3 regions of the Acidovorax sp. JHL-9 genome follow, and region 2 is predicted to be linked to each of the others. Evidence: riboswitches for the same ligand, from Rfam matches in the RefSeq annotation. Region 2 holds a riboswitch; each other region holds the start of a gene.
The links. A riboswitch is a leader RNA that binds a small molecule or an ion and turns the genes downstream of it on or off. The one in region 2 is predicted to bind glycine.

Region 1: another riboswitch for glycine. It lies ahead of K225_RS0104450 (D-amino acid dehydrogenase); the one in region 2 lies ahead of K225_RS0109915 (penicillin-binding protein 1A).
Region 3: another riboswitch for glycine. It lies ahead of gcvT (glycine cleavage system aminomethyltransferase GcvT); the one in region 2 lies ahead of K225_RS0109915 (penicillin-binding protein 1A).

The regions. Positions count from the first base shown of each region.
Region 1 covers NZ_AUEX01000004.1:68,425-75,714, reverse strand. The annotation lists gene K225_RS0104465 (branched-chain amino acid ABC transporter permease) at 1-444, shown strand, start outside; gene K225_RS0104460 (ATP-binding cassette domain-containing protein) at 533-2,473, shown strand; gene K225_RS0104455 (ABC transporter ATP-binding protein) at 2,514-3,236, shown strand; gene K225_RS0104450 (D-amino acid dehydrogenase) at 3,393-4,730, opposite strand; glycine riboswitch at 4,823-4,938, opposite strand; gene K225_RS0104445 (2-keto-4-pentenoate hydratase) at 5,158-5,940, shown strand; gene K225_RS0104440 (YXWGXW repeat-containing protein) at 6,181-6,633, opposite strand; gene K225_RS0104435 (MFS transporter) at 6,846-7,290, shown strand, end outside.
Region 2 covers NZ_AUEX01000012.1:97,180-104,469, reverse strand. The annotation lists gene K225_RS0109940 (DUF3567 domain-containing protein) at 1-292, opposite strand, end outside; gene K225_RS0109935 (DUF3108 domain-containing protein) at 458-1,624, opposite strand; gene K225_RS0109925 (fumarylacetoacetate hydrolase family protein) at 1,865-2,878, shown strand; gene K225_RS0109920 (iron-containing alcohol dehydrogenase) at 3,162-4,322, shown strand; glycine riboswitch at 4,431-4,521, shown strand; gene K225_RS0109915 (penicillin-binding protein 1A) at 4,646-7,021, shown strand; gene K225_RS0109910 (molybdopterin-dependent oxidoreductase) at 7,104-7,290, opposite strand, start outside.
Region 3 covers NZ_AUEX01000003.1:169,156-176,445, reverse strand. The annotation lists gene gcvP (aminomethyl-transferring glycine dehydrogenase) at 1-1,449, opposite strand, end outside; gene gcvH (glycine cleavage system protein GcvH) at 1,477-1,851, opposite strand; gene gcvT (glycine cleavage system aminomethyltransferase GcvT) at 1,944-3,077, opposite strand; glycine riboswitch at 3,122-3,244, opposite strand; glycine riboswitch at 3,258-3,368, opposite strand; gene K225_RS0103700 (TRAP transporter large permease) at 3,374-4,651, opposite strand; gene K225_RS0103695 (TRAP transporter small permease) at 4,648-5,142, opposite strand; gene K225_RS0103690 (TRAP transporter substrate-binding protein) at 5,212-6,183, opposite strand; gene K225_RS0103685 (Lrp/AsnC family transcriptional regulator) at 6,589-7,044, shown strand; gene K225_RS0103680 (SDR family NAD(P)-dependent oxidoreductase) at 7,131-7,290, opposite strand, start outside.

The DNA of each region.
Region 1 (7,290 bases), on a different contig from region 2:
GTCTGCGGTGCGCTGGCCATGATGCTGGCGGTGGAGTTGTTCAACCGCCGCTCCATCTTCGGCAAAGCCGTGGTGGCCACCTTCAATGACCGCGATGCCGCCAAGCTGATGGGAATCAACACCGGGCTGGTGATTACTTTCTCTTATGCACTGTCTTCCCTGACGGCCGGATTTGCGGGCGTGCTGATTGCTCCGCTGACGTTGACGGGGGCCACGATGGGCGCCGTGCTGGGGCTCAAGGCTTTTGCGGTCGCCATCATCGGCGGTCTGACCAGCGGCCTGGGCATTGTGGTGGGCGGCATCATCCTGGGTGTGGCAGAGACCACCACCGGTTTTTATCTCAGCACCGGCTACAAGGATGTTCCTGGCCTGGTGCTGCTGCTGATCGTGCTGGCCGTGCGTCCGCAGGGAATTTTCGGCAAATCCGTGATCAAGAAGGTCTGACAAAGTGGCTGCTTCCTCTATTACCTCCCTGGCCGGTTCCGGCGGCCCGCAGGGCCCTGCCTCGCCCACGTCCAGCAGCACCAAAGTGATGCGTCTGGTCCTGTCCATTGCGGCTTTTGCCGCCCTGCTGGCCTTCCCCACGGTGGTCGGCAATCCTTACTACATCCACCTGATCGAAACCATCATGATCTACGCGATCGTGCTCTTTGGTCTTGACATTGTGGTGGGCTATACCGGGCAGGTGTCTCTGGGCCATGCCGGTCTGTTCGGCCTGGGTTCCTACACGGCGGGTGTGCTGGTGTTCAAGCTGGCCGCACCCATCTGGGTCACGATTCCGGCCGCCATTGTGCTGACGGCGGGCTTCGGTGCGCTGCTGGCGCTGCCCGCACTGCGTGTCTCCGGCCCTTATCTGGCCATGGTGACGCTGGCGTTCGGCACCATCATCCAGATTCTCATCAATGAGATGAGTTTTCTGACCGAAGGCCCCCTGGGCATCAAGCTGGACAAGCCCGAGATTGGCGGGTTCCAGCTGGCCAAGCGCGAGTACTTCTGGCTGGTGGCTACCATGATGGTGCTGTCGCTCATCGTGTCGCACCGCATTTTGCGCTCCCATCTGGGCCGGGCCTTCGAGGCGCTGCGCGGCAGCCCCGTGGCGTCCGATTGCATGGGCGTATCGGTCTACCGCTACAAGGTGTATGCGTTTGTGATCAGCGCCGGTTTTGCCGGGCTGGCCGGGTGCCTGTATTCGTATTCCGAGCAGTACATCTCGCCCAACTCGTACAACTTCGAACTCACGGTGCTGTTTTTGCTCGCGGTGATCATGGGGGGACGCAAGAGCCGCATCGGCTCGCTGGTGGGCGCTGCCATCATCGTGTTGCTGCCCAAGCTGCTCGATGATGTGGAGCTGTTCCGTTACGTGTCGGTGGGCCTCACCATCCTGGTGGTCATCACGGCCGTGGTGGCCATCCGGCGCGGGCGCTCGACCATCTCGCAAATGGCGATCCCGGTGGTGGGCAGCGTGGCATTGGCCGGTCTGTCGTTCTGGCTGCAGACCATGACCGACTGGCGTTTGTCGATCTTCGGCGTGATCATGCTGTTTGTTGTGTACTACCTGCAGGACGGCATTGTGGGTTTTGTCCGCAGTGCGCTCAACCTGCGCACGGCACCTCCCGATCTGCCCTTGCAGCCCACCGGTGCAGCACAGGCGGATGCGGTGTCCACAGCCACCATGGCGGGTGAATCCACCGAACTGTTGCAAGCCAGCGGCGTGCTCATGCAGTTTGGCGGCCTCAAGGCCCTGAACAATGTGGACCTGAGCATCAAGCGGGGCACCATCCACGGACTCATCGGTCCCAACGGTTCGGGCAAGAGCACCATGATGAACGTGCTCACCGGCATTTACGTGCCGACGGCTGGCGCGATCAGCTTTAGTGGCCGCTCTGTGGTGGGGCGTACCTCGTCGGACATTGCTCTGTCGGGTATTGCGCGAACCTTCCAGAACGTGCAGCTGTTCGGCGAAATGACCGCGCTGCAAAACGTTCAGGTGGGTCTGCACCACAGCTTTGCAAGCAACCTGTTTGACGTGGCCGTGCACACGGGGCGCTACCGCCGTGAGAACGATGCCGCCGTCACCCGGGGCATGGGTCTGCTGCGTTTTGTCGGCCTGCAAGACCTGGCCGCGGAACAGGCGCGCAACCTGCCTTATGGCAAACAGCGCTTGCTGGAGATTGCCCGCGCTCTGGCACTCGATCCGCAGTTGCTGCTGCTCGATGAGCCAGCCGCCGGTCTCACCGCCCCGGACATCGTGGAGCTGATCTCGATCATCAAGAAGATTCGCGACCACGGCGTGACGGTGATCCTGATCGAGCACCACATGGATGTGGTGATGAGCATCTGCGACACGGTATCGGTGCTGGATTTTGGCCAGAAGATTGCCGAAGGCATGCCGGCGGAAGTTCAGGCCGATCCCAAGGTCATCGAGGCGTACCTGGGCGGTGGCGCCGAGACCGTCGTGGCCCAGCCCGCCTGAGCCCGATGCCCCCGAAACGACGATACAAGACGCACAACACATGCTGACCATCCAGAATCTTTCGGCCGGCTACGGCAAGGTACAGGTGCTTCACGGCATCTCCATCGAAGTGCCCAAGGGCAAGGTCGTGACGCTGATCGGCTCCAACGGCGCGGGCAAAACCACCACCATGCGGGCGGTGAGCGGCATGATCGCGCCGACCGCGGGCCAGATCACGCTCAACGGCAAGCGCATTGACGGCCAGGAGGCCTACACCATCGCCAAGCTGGGGCTGGCGCACTCCCCGGAAGGGCGGCGCGTTTTTGCCACCATGACGGTGACCGACAACCTCACCCTGGGGGCTTTTCCCCGCCTGACGGGCAGCCGCCCCCGGGGGGATGTGGCCGGTGACCTGGAGCGGGCTCTGGAGCTGTTTCCGCGCCTCAAGGAGCGCCGCACTCAGCTGGCTGGCACGCTGTCCGGCGGTGAGCAGCAGATGCTGGCCATGGCCCGCGCCATCATGCTCAATCCGGAAGTGGTGTTGCTCGACGAGCCCTCCATGGGCCTTGCGCCCATTCTGGTGGCGGAAGTTTTCCGCATCATTGAGCGCCTCAAGGGGCAGGGTGTCACCATGCTGCTGGTGGAGCAATTTGCGGCAGCTGCCCTGGCGGTTGCCGATTACGGCTATGTGCTGGAAAACGGACGCATTTCCGTACAAGGCCCGGCGGAGCGCCTGCGCGATGACCCGGCCGTGAAGGCCGCCTACCTTGGCGGCGGTCACTGACGCTTGGTGAGGCTGGCAGTTGGCAGGGGCCAAACTCCCCGCGGCCAGCTTCCACGCCGACAGCATGGCCTGCGTATGCCCTTGGGCACCGCAGGCTTTTTCATGGGTGCCTGCGGCTGCGCACCGGTGCCGCAGGCGCCCAAGGTCGTCCGCCTCTCAGGCGTTGTTCACTGCCCGCTGGCTGGGCGCGGTCGCGGCCATCTTGCGGCCCGGTGCCGCGCGGTCAGCCGTGCCCGTGAAAGCAAAGTCCACTTCGGGCGCCAGCCCGCTCACGATATGGGCCAGCGCCTTGCCCGAGCCGCAGGCGTGCGTCCAGCCCAGCGTGCCGTGGCCGGTGTTGAGGAACAGGTTGGCCACTTTGGTCTTGCCGATCAGCGGCACGTTGCTGGGCGTGGCGGGGCGCAGGCCGGTCCAGAACTGGGCCTGGCTGGTATCGCCCGCGCCGGGGAAGAGCTGCTCCACGCGGCGCACGATGGCCTCGCAGCGCATCGGGTTCAGGTTGCGGTCATAGCCGTTCAATTCCGCCGTGCCGGCAATGCGCAAACGGTCTCCCTGCGCGCTGGTGTAGCGCGAGAACACCAGCTTGAACTCGTCGTCCGTCAGGCTCACCTCGTGGGCCATCGACGCGTTCTTGACCGGCATGGTCACCGAATAGCCCTTGGCCGGGTAGATGGGCAGGCGAATGCCCAGCGGCTGGGCCAGCAGCGGGCTGAACGAGCCCATGGCCAGCACGAAGGCGTCGCCGCGCACGCGCTCAAAGCGGCCCTCGGCATTGGTCAGCTCCACATGGTCGATATGGCCACCGGCCTCGCGCAGCGCCGTGATGTGGTGGCCCATGCGGAATTGCACGCCCGCCGCCTCGCACAGCCGGGCCAGTTCGCGTGTGAACTGGTTGGCATCGCCCGACTCGTCCTCGGCCGTGTAGGTGGCGCCGGCCAGTTGCGGGCGGATGTGGGCGAGGGCTGGCTCGATGCGCACGGCCTCGTCGGCGCTGATGACCTGGCGCTCGCAGCCGAGCTGGCGCATCTGCTCGGCCGGGGCCAGTGCGCCGTCGAACTCCTTGGCGTTGGTATAGAAGTGCAGGATGCCCTGGGTCCGCTGGTCGTACGCGATGCCGGTGGCTGCGCGCAGCTGCTGCAGCACGCTGCGGCTGTAGGTGCCCAGGCGCACGATCTGCTCGATGTTGTGGCGCGTGCGCGCCGGGGTGCAGTTGCGCAAGAACTGCAGGCCCCACAGCCACTGCCGCATGTCGGCGCGCAGGCGGAACAAGAGCGGTGCATCTTCCTGGCCCAGCCACTGCAGCACCTTGAGCGGCGCGCTGGGGTTGGCCCAGGGTTCGGCATGGCTCACCGAGATCTGGCCGCCGTTGGCAAAGCTGGTCTCGGCGCCGGGCGTGGCCTGGCGGTCGATGACCGTGACCTCGTGGCCGAGTTGCTGCAGGAAATACGCCGAAGTCACGCCGAGCAGGCCGGCACCCAAAACGATCACGCGCATGATTTTCAAAGCCTTTCTGGGCTCTGGCGCTTGACAGGCGTGCGGTAGCAGCTATTGCTTCAATAGCGTACAGCCGGCGCGTCTGCCAAGCTGCCGCTCCCCCTGTCCTTGGTACCTGAGAGATTCACCGCATCGCCGGCATGGCGTGTGGTTTGCTCCTTCGGTGCGCCACGCGTGTAGGTCGTGGCGGCTCTCCAGACGGCTTTGTTGAATGGTGCAGTACGGAACCTGAGCGTGTATGGGAGTTTGCGCCTTCGGTGAAGCGGACGTTGCCGCTGACTCTCCTGCGAGGCCGATTCTAGGCGGCACTGCGGCGCAAAAGGGGGGCTGTGCGCGCTAATGGATGGCAATCGTTGCTGATGCTGGACGGGCGCAGCAACTGGTGCCTCGCCATAATCCGCCAAGCTCTATCCCAAGGATGCCTGCCATGTCTGATACCGCCTTTGATCCCTTTGCCAGCGCGGCCTTGCTCACCATGGCGCGCCAGGGGCGCATGCCCCGGCCGCTCGATCTGCCCGCTGCGCTGCGCCCGTGCAATGCGGCCCAGGCCTATGCCGTGCAGGACGTCGTGGTGCGTGAGCGCGGCGAGATCGCGGGCTGGAAGGTGGGCGCCGCATCGCCCCGGGCGCTGCCCGCGCGCGCGGCGCTCACCCGCGATTCGGTGGCGGTAGCGTCCACCGGGCAGGCAGTGCATTTGCCTGCCGCAGGCTTTGCCGTGATGGGGGTCGAGGCCGAGCTGGTCTATGAGCTGGGCGCCGACCTGCCCGAGCGCACCGCGCCCTACAGTCCGGCCGAGGTGCTGGCGGCCATGGCATCGGTGCGCGCCGCCATCGAGGTGTGCGACACGCGCTTTGCCGCCTGGGCCCAGCAGGGCGAGTTCAGCCGACTGGCCGACCAGGCCTGCCATGGTGCATTGGTGGTGGGTTCGGGGTCGGACGACCTGGCTGCGGTCCAGCCCCTGGTGCAGCCGGTGCATCTGTCCGTCAACGGCACGGTGGCCGTGCAGCACGCCGCCTGGGGCAACCCGGCGGGCGACCCGCTGCGGCTGCTGGTGTGGCTGGCCAACGAGGGCGCGCGCAGCCTGGGCGGCCTGCGTGCGGGCCAGTGGGTGACCACGGGCTCGTGCACCGGCACCGTGCTGGTGGCGCCGGGCACGGTGGTGGTGGCCGACTTCCCGGGCCTGGGCCACGCCGAGCTGCACCTGGTCTGATTCCTTTTCCAAACCCTCCGTGGCGTCGTTGCTTCGCCTTGCCGTGCTGCAGCACTGTCTGCGGCTTCGCTCGTGCCCATGCAAGCAGCCGGGGCGTGCCATCGCCCGATGGCACTCCAACCCTTTGGGCAAGGTACTTGTGCGACCCCGAAAAGATCTTGAACAGGTGTCTTCGACACGAATGATTGGGAACAGGAATGACCCCCGGGGAAACCGCAGGGGGCCACCTGCGCCGCAAGATCAGTTGCGGCGCGGGTTGTCGGGCTGGCGGTCGTGGCGGTTGGGCACGCCATCGCCATCGCGGTCCCGGTCGTAGCGGTTGGCCACGCCGTCCCGGTCGCGGTCCCAGCCGCCGCGCTGCATGGCCCAGCGGCCGTCATGTTCCACCCAGCGGGGCTCGCGGTAGTGGTAGCCGGGGCGGGCTTGCACCCAGTAGCCCGCCATCCACACATGCCGGTGGCCGCGCCATTCCCAGTGGCCGGGCACCCACGCCATGCCGCGCCGGGGATGGGGTGCGGCCTCGTGGCGCGGAGGCGGCGGTGCCTGGTATTGCACCAGCGCCGGCGCAGGGCGCTGGTACTGCGGGCTGCCGGACTGGATGATGACGGTGGCGCCGACCTGTGCGTGCGCCGCCGTCAGGGCGCTCAGCGACAGCAGGGCGATGGAAGCGGCGGCGAGGGCATTGCGTGCCATGGTGTACTCCTCAGAAATGATTCCGTGCGGAACCGGGAGCCTTGATCATTGGGGCGCTGTGTCAAGCGCACATAGGCGCTGTGCGAAGTGTTGTGAAGTGGTGTATCCGCGTGCCACCACGCGCGCACCTTGCAAGCCTGTGCCAGCGCAGGGTGTGTGTCATGGAGGCTGTGCAAAATTGCAGGCTACAGCAACACAAAGGAGCAGTCTGCATGGCGGATGAAAAGAGAGATGCGGCGCACGCAGACCCCAACCAGTTCGCCCTGCTGCGCCAGCGCCGCTTTGCGCCGTTCTTCTGGACGCAGTTCTCCGGCGCGGCCAACGACAACCTGTTCAAGTTCGCCTTCACGGTGATGGCCACCTACCAGCTCAGCGTGTCGTGGCTGCCGCCCGCGCTGGCGGGGCTGGTGATCGGGGCGCTGTTCATCCTGCCGTTTTTGCTGTTCTCGGCCACGTCGGGGCAGCTCACCGACAAATACGACAAGACGCGCATGATCCGCTTCGTCAAGAACCTGGAGATCGCCATCATGCTGGTGGCGGCGGGCGGCTTTCTGTCGGGCAATGTGCCCATCCTGCTGCTGTGCACCTTTTGGATGGGCGTGCATTCCACGCTGTTCGGGCCGGTCAAGTTCGCCTACCTGCCCCAGGTGCTCAGCG
Region 2 (7,290 bases):
GCACGACGACCGGGTTCTGCGCCAGACCGGCGTAGCGGTCCAGGGCGTCCTCCACCTCTTCCTGGGTGGGGGTGTCGCGTTGCCAGGCCAGGATCTGCTGCTGGAACATTTCGGCCCAGGATCCGTCCAGATACACCTCCTTGCCCGAGCGCTTGTCCACAATCTCAAAGCCGTGACGCGCCAGTTGGGGCTTTGGCGGTGCCGTGTCGTTCAGTGGACCCTCTTTTTGCTCCACGGCATCGGGCAGCATGTGGACCACCACAAAGGAGTCAGAGTCGTAGAGCATGTGCATGGCGTTCCCCCAGTCGATATAGGAATCAGATGACAGCGAGCGGTCAGAGTTCAAGTCCCAAGGTTCCCAGTACCTGATGCTTTGCAGTATTTCACGAAAAACGGCCTGCGCCGGGTTGGCGGGGATTCATCGCCACCGTGGCACCAGCCAGCAACACCCGGGCGATCAGGGTGGGCTGCTGTTGCGCAGGCGCAGGTCGGCAAAGTCGCCGTTGGCCTGGGTCAGGCGGATGCGCGCGGGCATGTAGCCCAGGTCGGGGGCCAGCCACAGTTCGGCCTTCTGGTCGTAGTCGCGGCGCGGCAGGCGCTGCAGCTTCCAGGCCAGCAGGGGGCCGGCGGGCAGGTCCAGCGTTTCCTGCCCCTCGATCGAGAAGGTCCAGCGGTCGGCGCTGCGGGCGCTGGCGGTGGTCAGGGTGACCTGGGTGCCCGGCACAAACCGCCCCGGCTCGGCCGCCAGCATGGCGCCAAGCTGGATGAAGACACTCAGGCGGTCCTGCGCGCCGGGCCCCACGGCCGCCGGCGGGGTGTTGGCGCTGAAGGTGATGCGGCCTTGGGCATGGTCAAAATGGGCGGCCTGCTCGCTGCGCGAACGGTCGGCAAAGCGCTCGGGCTGCAGCCCCTGGGCGGTGATCTGGCCCACGCTGCCCTGGGAGCGGGTGCCCAGCAGAAAGGCGCTGATCTCCTGGCGGGCTTCGTAGCGGTTGCCGTCGTGCCGCCACAACAGCTCGGCGCTGGCGCTGTAGTTGAATTTTTTGGCCTGCCCGCTGACATCAAAGGCCAGGCGCACCGGCACGGGCAGGCGCACGGCGAAACTGGCGGCCTCGCCCGCCGGGCCTGTGGCGCCGCCGGGAGGGCGGATGTCCACGCCAGCGCCCAGGGGGTTGTCCGGGTCCGTGGACGATGGAGTGGCCGGCGCACTGGCGTCGGGCGCAGGGGCGATGGCCACGGCATCGGCATCGGGCTTCCCGGGCATTTCGGCGGCCGGCGTGCCCGCGGTGTCCACCGCCGCGTCGGGCGGTGGGGCTTCGCCCGGGTTGTCGGGCGGCGCTGACGGCATGGGGGGTGGTGCGGTGGCTGCCTTCGCTGCATGCTGCGTCGCCGGTGGTGCAGCGGGTTTCTTGCGTGCCGTCGCAGGGCGGGCAGGCGCGGGAGGCGCAGGCGGTGCGGGGGGCACCGCTGCCGGTGGCGTGGGGGCAATGCTGCGCGTGCTGAAGACCTGTGCAGCGGGGGGCGTGGACGGGCTGCTGTCCCAGGCCATGGGCATGCCCTGCAGCACCAGCCAGTGCAGTGCCAGCACCAGGGCGGTCAATACAAAGAGTGGCCGGCGTGGCATGGCGGGGCTCCGGCAGGCGTCAGGCGCGGACCGCACCCAGGTGCTGCGGCAGCTGGGCGGTCTGGGGCCGCGCTTCCTGCCGCGGGAAACGGACCTCTGCGGACCGGGTGCCTGCACGTTCTTTGTTCATTCACGCCAAAAAATTGCGAGTTTTGTTCAGTCGAATCCATTGAACCCGGCGTAATCTCGTGGTTTGCGCGTCATTGACGCCATTTTGATTGAGATGAAGGTGCTTTCCCCATGAAACTCGCTACCTACAAAGACGGGTCACGCGACGGCCAATTGGTTGTCGTCTCCCGTGACCTGGGCACGGCCCATTATGCGACCGGCATTGCCAGCAAGCTGCAGCAGGTGCTGGACGACTGGGGCTTCCTGTCGCCCCAGTTGCAGGACCTGTACGACCAGCTCAACGCAGGCCGCGCGCGCCACGCTTTTCCCTTCGACCCGGCCCAGTGCATGGCTCCGCTGCCGCGCGCCTACCAGTGGGCGGATGGCTCGGCCTACATCAACCACGTTGAACTGGTTCGAAAAGCCCGCAACTCCGAGGTTCCCGAGAGCTTTTACACCGATCCGCTGATGTACCAGGGCGGCAGCGATGATTTCATGGGGCCCTGCGACGACGTGGTGGTGCCCAGCGAGGCCATGGGCATCGATTTCGAGGCCGAGATCGCCGTCATCACGGGCGACGTGAAGATGGGCAGCAACGCCGACCAGGCGCTGGACGGTATCCGCCTGGTGATGATTGCCAACGACGTAAGCCTGCGCAACCTGATCCCGGCCGAGCTGGCCAAGGGTTTTGGCTTTTTCCAGGCGAAGCCCGCCACCGCCTTCGGCCCCGTGGCCGTGACGCTGGACGAGCTGGGCGACGCCTGGGACCACGGCCGCGTGCACCTCACCGTGCAATCCACCTGGAACGGCCGCAAGGTCGGCATGTGCGACGCCGGCCCCGAGATGACCTTCCACTTCGGCCAGCTCATCGCGCACATCGCCAAGACGCGCAATGTGCGCGCGGGCTCCATCGTGGGCAGTGGCACCGTCAGCAACAAGGGCGTGGAGCAGAACGGCCGCACCGAATGGCCCAAGGGCTACAGCTGCATCGCCGAAAAGCGCTGCATCGAGACCATCCAGGACGGCAAGCCCAGCACCGAATTCATGAAGTTCGGCGACACCATCCGCATCGAGGCCAAGGGCAAGGACGGTGCGAGCATCTTCGGCGCCATCGACCAGACCATTGCATCGCCTGCGGGTGGATGAGTGGTGGCGCCATTTTGAGGAAAAATGGCTGTGGCGCTTGTTTGAAAAGCGCTTGCAGCTATTTTTCCAGGCGCCCACTGTCGGGCCACGCCGCAGGGCAGGCCGGCGGACGCAAGGGTTTTGTCCTGGGCGACAGGGGTGCAGGCGGCTTCGCGCGGACAATGACCAGTCCGTCCACCGGGCTTGCTTGCCTGGTGGTTTTTTCCCTCACTGCCCTGCGTTCCTGCCGCCTGCCGGGCCATCCGGCGCGGCAAGGGGCGCGGTGCGCCAACATTCCATTGCCATGCTGAATTTCGACTTCCACAACCCCACCCACATCGTTTTCGGCCAGGGCCGCATCGCCGACCTGGCCAAGCTGGTGCCCGCAGCGGCCAAGGTGCTGATCCTGGTGGGCGGCGCCAGTGCCGAAAAGACCGGCACGCTGGCCGAAGTGCGCACCGCGCTGGGCGAGCGCCCGCACGCCACCTTCAGCGGCATCGAACCCAACCCGAGCTTCGAAACCTCGATGAAGGCCGTCGAGCAGATCCGTGCCGGCGGCTTCGACTTTCTGCTGGCCGTGGGCGGTGGCTCGGTGATCGATGCCACCAAGTTCATCGCCGCCGCCGTGCACTTTGAGGGCGATGCCTGGTCCATCCTGGAAAAGCGCGGCCGCAACATCACCCAGGCCGTGCCCTTTGGCGCCGTGCTCACGCTGCCTGCCACGGGCTCGGAGATGAACAACGGCGGCGTCATCACGCACCGCGCCAAGGGTGCCAAGCTGGCCTTCAGCAGCGTGCACAGCTACCCGAAGTTCTCGGTGCTCGATCCCACCAAGACCTACACGCTGCCGCCGCAGCAACTGGCCAATGGCGTGGTCGATGCGTTCGTGCACACGGTCGAGCAGTACCTGACCTACCCGGTCAACGCGCCCGTGCAGGACCGCTTTGCCGAAGGCCTCTTGCAGACGCTGATCGAGGTGGGCCCGCGCCTGCTGACGGCGCAGGAGCCCGTGTACGACGACCGCGCCAACCTGATGTGGGCCGCCACCATGGCGCTCAACGGCCTGATCGGCGCCGGCGTGCCGCAGGACTGGGCCACGCACATGATCGGCCACGAGCTCACCGCGCTGCACGGCATCGACCATGCGCGCACCTTGGCCATCGTGCTGCCCGCGCTGCTGAATGAGCGCCGGGGCCCGAAGCGCGCCAAGCTGCTGCAGTACGGCGAGCGCGTGTGGGGCATCACCACCGGCACGGAGGATGAGCGCATCACCGCCGCCATCGAGCGCACGCGCGCCTTCTTTGAAAGCATGGGTATCGCCACGCGCCTGTCGGGCCATGGCCTGGGCGCGGAGGTGGTGGACACCGTGGTGGCCCAGCTCGAAGCGCATGGCATGGTGCAGCTGGGCGAGCAGCGCGAGATCACGCCCGCCGTGAGCCGCCGTATCCTGGAAGCCGCGCTGTAAGAGCCTGTTTGCGATCCCCTGGGAGATCGTAAACAGGCTCTAACCGGCCGGGGGCGGGATATTGACCTTTTGAGCAGGGCAGGTTTTGGCGGGTGATTTAAAGTGAGCGCCTATCTTGCGGGAGAGAGGGGCGCAACCCGCCTCCGCCGAAGGCGCAAACTCCCATCATCGCTCAGGCAAGCCGGACCGCAGGAGACCATCGCCGACTGGAGAGAGGCCGCAGCCCTGCGCAATGCAGGCGGGGGTCCACCGAAGGGGCAGGCTGCCCAGGCAGCCGAAACTCTCAGGTAAAAGGACAGGGGGAGCGGCGCCGCAGGCCCGTCATGGCACGGGCCCTGCTCTCGCCAGAGTTCCCCCTGATGCCCCCATCGTCGTCTGTTGCCGCGCCTGCCCCTTCGCCCCAAAAGCACCCGATCCTGAAATTTCTCGCGGGTTTTTTCCTGGGGCTGGTCGTGGCCGGCAGTGCGGGTGGGGCCTATGTGCTGCACATGGTGTGGCAGCAGCTGCCGGAGGTGGACCACCTGGCCGACTACGATCCCATGTTGCCGATGCGCATCTATGCCAGGGACGGCACGCTGCTGGCGGAATATGGTGAGGAGCGCCGGGAATTCGTGCCGATAGGGCAGATCCCGCTGCAGATGCGCCAGGCCCTGCTGGCCATCGAAGATGCCCGCTTTTATGAACATGGCGCGGTGGACTTCGCCGGGTTGGCGCGCGCTGCGCTGCGCAATGTGGTATCGGGGGAGCATGCCCAGGGGGCCAGCACCATCACGATGCAGGTGGCGCGGGTGTTCTTTCTGAGCCGCGTCAAAACCTACAGCCGCAAGCTCATGGAAGTCTTGCTGGCCTACAAACTCGAAGCCACCTACAGCAAGGACAAGATCCTGGAGCTGTACATGAACCAGATCTATCTGGGCGAGCGTGCCTATGGCTTTGCGGCCGCGGCGTCGGTGTACTTCGACAAGACACTGGACGAGCTGACGGTGGCCGAAGCCGCCGTGCTGGCCGGGCTGCCCAAGGCGCCGTCGGCGTACAACCCCGTGGTGAACCGCGAGCGCGCCATCATCCGCCAGCAGTACATCCTGCAGCGCATGCACGAACTGGGCTATCTGGATGCGCCCGCCTACCAGGAGGCGCGGACACAGGCGCTGACGCTGCGAACGCAATACCGTTCCATCGAGCCGGCAGCCGCCTTTGCCGTGGAACAGGCCCGCAAGATGGTGCTGGAGCAGTACGGTGAAGCGGCGTATGCGCTGGGCCTGGATGTCGTCACCACCCTCAGCGTTCCCGCGCAGCGCGCGGCCACGCGTGCGCTGCGCGCGGGCATTCTGGGCGCGCAGGATGCCCGCGGCTATGCCGGCCCCGAGGGGCGCATCCAGGGCGCTGTGCCGTCCGACGAACCCAAAGCCCTGCGCGCCGCGCTGGCGCCCTATCGCGACAGCGGAGAACTGCGTGCCGCCCTGGTGCATGCGGCGTCCGAGGCCGAGGGCATTGCCGCGTGGCTGCGCGATGGCACGCCGGTGCGGATACCGCGCAGCCGGCTCAGCGCCAGCGCACGTGCCGCCCTCAAGCCCGATGCGCCAGCGCGGCAGCGCATAGCGCCGGGCGCGGTGATTCGCGTCGTGGCCGATGCCCGCCAAAGGTGGGATTTGGGCCAGTTGCCGGGCATGGAGGGCGCGCTGGTCTCCATGGACACGGAAACCGGCGATATCCTGGCGCTCACGGGGGGCTTCGACTACGCCTTCAACCAGTTCGACCATGCCGTGCAGGCCTTTCGCCAGCCGGGCTCGACCTTCAAGCCGTTCATCTATTCGGCGGCGCTGGAAAAGGGCTATGCCCCGGGCACCTTGATCGACGATACACAGCGTGTCGTAACCCCTGCCGCCCGCGGCCGCCCCGCCTGGAGCCCGCGCAACTACGGCGGCAACTACGAGGGCTTCATCACCGCGCGGCGCGGCCTGGTGCGCTCCAAGAACCTGGTGGCCGTCAACCTGATGGACGCGGCCGGGGTTCAGTACGTGCAGGAGTTCGCCACCCGCTTCGGCTTCTTGCCCGAACGCAATCCGCCCCGGCTGCCGCTGGCCCTGGGGGCGGGCGCCATCACGCCGCTGCAGCTGACGCAGGCCTATGCCGTGTTTGCCAACGGCGGCACCCTGGTGCAGCCCCGGCTGATCCACCAGGTGAGCGAGCGCGGTGGCGCGGTGCTGTATGCAGCGAACGCGCCATCGCCCCGTGCGACCGTGGTGTCCGAGCGCAATGCCTTCGTGCTGGACAGCATGCTGCGCGACGTGGTGCAGCACGGCACGGGCCGGCGTGCGAAGGCGCTGGGCCGCCCCGATGTGGCCGGCAAGACCGGCACCTCCAACGATGCGCGGGATGTGTGGTTTGCCGGCTACTCATCGGGCGTGGCCTCTGTCGTGTGGATGGGCTACGACCAGCCGCGCAGCCTGGGCCGGCACACCGGGGGCACCCTGGCCCTGCCCGTGTGGACAGAGTACATGGCCGAGGCGGTGCGGGGGCGCACGCCGGTATCGCGCACCCTGCCGCTGGACCTGATGCGCTTCGGCGAGGACTATGTGTACCCGGAATACGTCTTCGGGACCTGCGTGGATGACCGCAAGGCCTTTGTCCAAAGCCCCTTCGAGTGCGGTCCGGACGGGCGCCGCCCAAGGGCGGGAAATTCTGCCGATATGGGGTAAGAGTGGCCGATGGCGCTTGATATGTAAGCGCCAATAGCTATAAATACAGGAGTATTTTTAAGGCAAGAAAGGCAACGCACCGTCAGGCCGGCACGGCGTGGGCCTCCACCTCCACCAGGCAGTCGTAGAACGTCGGCGCCCGCCCCAGGTCGGTCAGGGCCTGGCTGGTGACCTCGTTTACATTCGTCCCATCCAGCCCCAGCTTGCGCCACCAGATGCCCAGGCCGTTCACAACCCCGGGCCGCGCGCGGCGCGAGACGGTGGCGTGG
Region 3 (7,290 bases), on a different contig from region 2:
CACCGGGTGCGTGAGGTAGCTGCTGGTGCGGCGCAGCTCGGCCGGGATCAGCGGCTCCACGCCTTTCTCGAACGCGTCAAACGTGGGCAGGGCCTGGCCATCCTTGGCGAAGATCTTCCACAGCAGCTCGATGTCGGTGCGCGTGGTGGTCTCGTCGAGCGAGATGCACAGGTAGTTTTCGCAGTAAATCCGCAGGTTGGCGCCCATGGATACTGCGCGAGCAGCTATGGATTGGGTAGCGCCATCGGTTTTCAGCGAGAGGGTATCGAACGTGGCTTGCGGGCGCACGGGCGCGCCGAGTTGCTCCAGCCCCTTGGCCAGGATGGCCGTGTAGCTGGCCACGCGCCGGGCAATGCGCTGCAGGCCCTCGGGACCGTGGTACACCGCGTACATGCTGGAGATCACGGCCGGCAGCACCTGGGCCGTGCAGATGTTGGAGGTGGCCTTTTCGCGGCGGATGTGCTGCTCGCGCGTCTGCAGCGCCAGGCGGTAGGCGGGCTTGCCGTGCGCGTCCACGCTGACGCCCACCAGGCGGCCTGGAAGGCTGCGTTTGAAGTCGTCGCGGCAGGCCATGTAGGCGGCGTGCGGGCCGCCGGCGCCCATGGGCATGCCAAAGCGTTGCGTGGTGCCCACCACGATGTCGGCGCCCCATTCTCCGGGCGGCGTGATCAGCGTGAGGGCCAGCAGGTCGGCGGCTGCGATGAAGGCGGCCTGTTTGCCATGAACCTTTTCCACATCGGCGCGCAGGTCGTCGATGCGGCCGCTGGTGGCGGGGTACTGGGCCAGCACGGCGAAGTAGTCGCCGTCCAGCAGGGTGTTCCAATGCTCGGCGGAGTTGGCGAGCACGACTTCGATGCCCAGCGGCCGGGCGCGGGTCTGGATCACCTCGATGGTCTGCGGGTGCGCGTCACCAGCCACCACAAACACATTGCTCTTGCTCTTGACCGAGCGCTTGGCCAGCGTCATGGCTTCGGCGGCGGCCGTGGCCTCGTCGAGCATCGATGCGTTGGCGATCGGCATGGCCGTGAGGTCGCACACCATGGTCTGGAAATTGACCAGGGCTTCCATGCGGCCTTGCGAAATCTCCGCCTGGTAAGGCGTGTAGGCCGTGTACCAGGCGGGGTTTTCCAGGATGTTGCGCAGGATGACACCGGGAATGTGTGTGTCGTAGTAGCCCTGGCCGATGAAGCTCTTCAAGACCTTGTTTTTGGATGCAATCGCCTTAAGTTCGGCCAGCGCAGCGCTTTCCATGACCGGCAGCGGCAGGTCCATGGCGCGGCTGCGGGCGATGGAGCGCGGCACGATGGAGTCGATGAGGGCGCGGCGCGAGGCCTCGCCGATCACCGACAGCATGTGCGCTTCGTCGGCCGCGTCGATACCGATGTGGCGGGGCAGGAATTCGGTGGCGTTTTCAAGCGCGCCGAGCGGCAGGGCGGATTGCATCAACATGGGGCAGTCTCGAAGAAGGAAACAGGGTCAGGCGTTCTTGGCGAACTCGGTGTAGTCGGTTTCGCTGAGCAACGCGTCGAGCTGGCTGGCATCGCTGAGCTTGACCTTGAAGAACCAGCCGGTATTGAGCGGGTCGGAATTGGCCAGCGAAGGGTCGGCACGCAGGGCCTCGTTCACTTCGACGATCTCGCCCGAGACTGGCATGTACACATCGGCTGCGGCCTTGACCGACTCGACCACGCCCGCCACGTCGCCCTGGGCAAACGTGGTGCCCACGGCGGGCAGGTCGACGAACACCACATCGCCCAGGGCATCCTGGGCATGCACGGTGATACCCACCACGGCCGAGTTCGCGTCGGCGGCGTTGATCCATTCGTGGTCTTTGGAGAATTTGACGGTCATGGGAAAGCTCCTCAAGCAGCTAGAAGATAAAAAAGAAAGGAATCTGCAATGTAGCGGGCGCAGGCGCGGTTGGGGTGCCGCGCCGCGCAAAATTAGCCGCGGTAGTAATTGGCGGGCACAAACGGCATGGCGCGCACTTCCATGGGCACGGCCTTGCCGCGCACCATGGCGTTCACCCGCGTGCCGATGGCGGCAAAGGCGGGGGCCACATAGCCCATGGCCACGGGTTCGTTCACCGTGGGGCCCAGCAGGCCGCTGGTCACTTCGCCAATCTTCTGGCCGTCGGCGCTCTGCAATTCGGTGTGCTCGCGCACGGGAACGCGCTCCAGCGCGACCAGACCGACGCGCTTGCGCGCGAGGCTGGCGGGGTTGTCGAGCTGCGCCAGCACCTTGTCGGCCCCAGGGAAGCCGCCCGCGCGCGCGCCGCCGGTGCGGCGCACCTTCTGGATGGCCCAGTTCAGGCTGGCTTCGGGGGGTGTGGTGGTGGTGTCGAGGTCGTTGCCGTACAGGCACAGGCCCGCTTCCAGGCGCAGCGAGTTGCGCGCGCCCAGGCCGATGGGTTTCACTTCGGGCTGGGCCAGCAGGGCGCGTGCCAGGGTCTCGGCCTGTGCGGCGGGCACCGAGATCTCGAAGCCGTCTTCGCCCGTGTAGCCGCTGCGGGTCACGAAGCAGTCGCAGCCTGCGATGGAAAAATCGCCACCCGTCATGAACACCAGCTTTTCAATGCCCGGGGCCAGGCGTGACAGGGCGGTGACGGCCTGGGGACCCTGCAGCGCCAGGAGCGCGTGGTCGGGCATGGGCACCACGTCGCAGCGCCGGCCGATGCGGGCCTGGATGTGGGCCATGTCACCCACCTTGCAGGCACCGTTGACGATGACAAAGAGTTCGTTGTCGGCCACGCGGAAGAACATCAGGTCGTCGATGATGCCGCCCTCGTCATTGAGCAACAGGCCGTAGCGCTGCTTGCCCACGGGCAGGTCGATTACATCGACGGGCACCAGGCTCTCGAACGCGGCGGCGGCATCGGGGCCGACCAGCTTGAGCTGGCCCATGTGCGATACATCGAACAGCCCTGCGGCCTGGCGCGTGTGCAGGTGCTCAGCCATGAGGCCTGCAGGGTACTGCACGGGCATGGAATAACCGGCAAACGGCACCATGCGGGCGCCCAGTTCAATGTGCAGGGCGTTCAGGGGCGTGATGAGCAGGGCGGCGGCAGGTGTGGACATAAGAGCTCCAGGGCAAATGGGGGCCGTGGCACGAATGCCACGCGATTTGCCCTGCTGTCCGCTTTACCTGAGAGATTCACCGCGGCGCCCTGGCTGGCCGCGCGGCTTGCTCCTTCGGTGGATGGCCTGCACCTGCAGTGCGGACATCTCTCTCCAGCAAGGGAACGCCCGCATCGCTGCGGGCGCTTGCCAGTCCTTTTGCCTGAGCGTTCGGCTGCTGCCTGCGCCTTCGGCGGTGCCGCGCTGCCGTGCATGAAGCGACGGCGGGGCACTCTCTCCTGACGGGGGGATTCTAACTACTTTGCGTACACCAGGTCCCGAAAACTCAGCGACAGCTGCGGCACATAGGTAATGACGAGCAGGCACGCCAGGATCACGAGCACGAACGGCACCAGGTGCCCCACGATGCGGTCCAGCGAGATGCGCGCCACCGTACACGCGGCAAACAGGTTCACACCAAAGGGCGGTGTGATCATGCCCATGGCCAGGTTCACCACCATGATCAGGCCGAAGTGCACCGGGTCCACGCCGAAGTGCAGGGCCACGGGCGCCAGGATGGGCGCCAGCACGATGATGGCCGCGCTGGTCTCGATGAACATGCCAATGAAGAACAGCGCCGCATTCACGCCCAGCAGGAACAGGGCAGGGGATTGCAGCACCGCCTCCAGCCAGCGGCCGATGGCATCGGGCACGCCCGCGCGGGTGATGAGGAAGGCAAACAGCCCGGCGTTGGCAATGATGAACATGATCACCGCTGACGAGAGGGCCGACTTGCGCAGGATGGCGAACAGGTCCACCAGGCGAATCTCGCGGTAGATCACCACACCCACCACCAGCGCATAGAACACGGCCACGGCCGAGGCCTCTGTGGGGGTGAATACGCCGCCGTAGATGCCGCCCAGGATGATCACCGGCATCAGCAGCGCCCAGCCGGCCTGCAGCGTGGCACGGCCGATGGGCATGCGGCCATCGCCATCGTTCTTGCCCCAGCCCTTGTATTTGCAGTAGACCCACACGAACAGCATCAGCGCGCCACTGATCAGCAGTCCCGGGCCAAAGCCGGCGATGAACAGCTCGCCAATCGACACCTCGGCACTCACGCCGTACAGGATGAGCGGGATGGAAGGCGGGATGATCACGCCCAGTTCGGCGCTGGTGGCCTGCAAGGCCGCTGCGTAGCTGGTGGGGTAGCCATGCTTGATGAGCGCCGGGACCAGGATGGCGCCGATGGCGAACGTGGTGGCCACCGACGAGCCCGACACCGCCGCGAAGATCATGCAGGTGAGCACGCAGGTCATGGGCAGGCCGCCCTGCACGCCGCCGACGATGCTCTTGGCAAACTCGACCAGGCGGCGCGAGATGCCGCCGGTTTCCATGAGGTTGCCCGCGAGGATGAAGAAGGGAATGGCGGCCAGCGGAAACTTGTTGATCGAGGCGAACATTTCCTTCACCGAGATCAGCATGTTGGCGTTCGCAACCTGTATGCCCAGGATGGACGCAAGGCCGATGGAAACGGCCACGGAAACGGTGAGTGCAAAGCACAGCACCATGGTGGAAATCATGGTGGCGGTCATTGCGCTGTCTCCAGTTCCATGCGCAGGGGGGCGATGAGGTTGCCGATGATGCCGACGACGCAAAAGAGGCCGCCCACCGGCATGGCCAGATAGGCCCAGAACATCGAAACCGACTCCAGCCCCGCCATGCTCTGCACGCCGCCGCGCTGCGCGTAATCCCAGCCCCACCAGATGATGACGCCGATCAGGGCCAGCGCCGCCAGCGCCACCACCCAGTCGAGCACGCGGCGAATGCGTGGCGGGCTCCAGCGGTAGAGCACATCCACGCTCACCATCGCCCCCTGGCGGAAGGCGGCGGGGATGGCCAGGAACACCATCCAGATCAGGCTGAAACGGATCAGCACCTCGGTCCATTCTGCGGGCTGCTCGAATATGAAGCGCATCAGAATCTGGAACATGCCCAGCGCCGAGGCCACAGCCAGCATGGCGCAGGCGGCCAGCATGGCGCTGAACGTGGTCCAGCGCTCAAAGGTCAGAAAAGCATTTTTCATGAATGAAAACGCCCGCTGGCGCAATACCGGCGGGCGCTGATAGCTAGTGAAAATAGAGCGACAAGAAGATTATTTGTAATCGCGGATCTTGTCGAGCGCGGCCTTGCCAAACTGCTTTTCAAACTCGGCATTGACAGGGGCCAGCGTCGCCACGAACTTGGCCTTGTCGATGGTGTCGATCACTGTCATGCCCTTGGCGCGCAGGTCGGCCACGCCCTTGGCATCGTCTTCGTCCACGCGCGCCCGGTTGGCCTTGGTGCCTTCCTTGGCGGCATCCAGAAAGGCCTGCTTGTCGGCCGCGCTGAGCTTGTCGAAAGCCGCCTTGTTCATCACGAAGATGCAGGGCGAATACACATGGCCGGTGAGCGTGAGGTGCTTTTGCACCTGGTCGAACTTGGCCGAGATGATGACGGGCAACGGGTTTTCCTGCCCGTCCACGGTGCCTTGCTGCAGGGCCGTGAACACCTCGGGGAACGCCATGGGCGTGGTGATGATGCCAAAGCCCTTGTAGGCGGCGATGTGCACCGGGTTCTCCATGGTACGCATCTTCAGGCCCTTGAGGTCGCCGGGCTCCTTCACGTCGCGCTTGCTGTTGGTCATGTGGCGAAAGCCGTTTTCGGCCCAGGCCAGTGCCTTGAAGCCCTTGGCGTCGAACTTGGTCAGCAGGTCTTGCCCGATGGGGCCGTCGAGCACGGCGCGGGCATGGGCCTTGTCGCGAAACAGGAAGGGGACGTCCAGGATCTTGGTCTCGGGGACAAAGTTGGGCACCGGGCCGGTGGAACTGAAGGCCAGTTCCTGCGTGCCCAGCTGCACGGCTTCAATCGACTCGCGCTCGCCGCCCAGGGCGCCGTTGTAGAAGGTCTGCACCTTGTAGCGGCCGCCCGTGCGCTTTTCCACTTCTTTGGCGAAGGTGTCGATGGCCACGCCCTGGTGCGAGTTCTGCGCCACCGAAATGCTGATGCGCATGGTGGTCTGCGCGGCGGCGCTGGCCATGAAGCCAAGGGCAAGGCCGAGGCCAACGACGAGTCGGGTCAATTGCATGGTGTCTCCTGAAAGGGAAATGTTGGCGTGCTGCTTGCGCTGCAGGTTGCGGCGCAGACAAGCGCTGCAACCTGCCAAAAATTATGGCGCTGCAACACGCGGCTGGGCATCGGGGTTTGTGCGGGGCAGCGTGCTGATCAGCGGTGCGCGAGGCGGATGGCAGGGCGCCGGGGTCGCGTGCGCGACAGTGCCGCGCGGCTGGGCTTGGGGGGAAGATGCTTGCCAAGTGCCCCGTGCGGGCGGTAACCCGCCGGGGCCTTGTCAGTTTGTGCACTCCGGTAAGAGCGCCTTGATGCAAACAAGTATGCCGCCGGGGTGGTGGATGGTTCTTCTGAATTTGCGATGATTTTGGAAATATGCAGAAAAATATTCTGCAAAATTTAAATCCAAAGAATAATGAGATGCATGGACCGTCTTGATAGAAAAATTCTCTCCGTTTTGCAGGTCAACGCCCGCGCCAGCCTGCAGGAGATCGGACAGGCCGTGGGCCTGAGCCCCTCGCCATGCTGGGGGCGCATCAAAAAAATGGAGGAGGCCGGTGTGATCGAGGGCTACACCGTGCGCCTCAATCCGCGCGCGCTCGATCTGTCCGACACGGTGCTGGTGATGGTCACGCTCGACAGCCATTCCGACAACACGCTGGAAAAGTTTGGCGAAACCCTGGCCAGCATTCCCGAGGTGATCGAGGCACACCTGGTGTCGGGTGACTACGACTACCTGCTGCGCGTGGTGGTGAAAGACACGCGCGACTACGAGCGCCTGCTGCGCGAGAAGCTCTACAAGATCAAGGGCATACGCCACAGCCGCTCCAGCTTTGTGCTGCGCACGCTGAAGAAGGCGGATCTGCCGCTGGGGGTGTAGTGGCGGTGGTCCATAAAAATAGCTGCCAGCGCTCTTTGGATAAGCGCTGAAAGCTATCAATTCAGTAGTTAATGCCGGGGGGTACCTCAAAGGCTGTCGACAATGCCGCCTTCCACGCGCAGCGCTGCACCCGTGGTAGCCGAGGACAGTGGCGAGGCCACGTAGGCCACCATGTTGGCCACTTCTTCCAGCTGCGCCGCGCGGCCGATGATGGATGAAGGGCGGTTGTGCTTGACGAAAGCCACG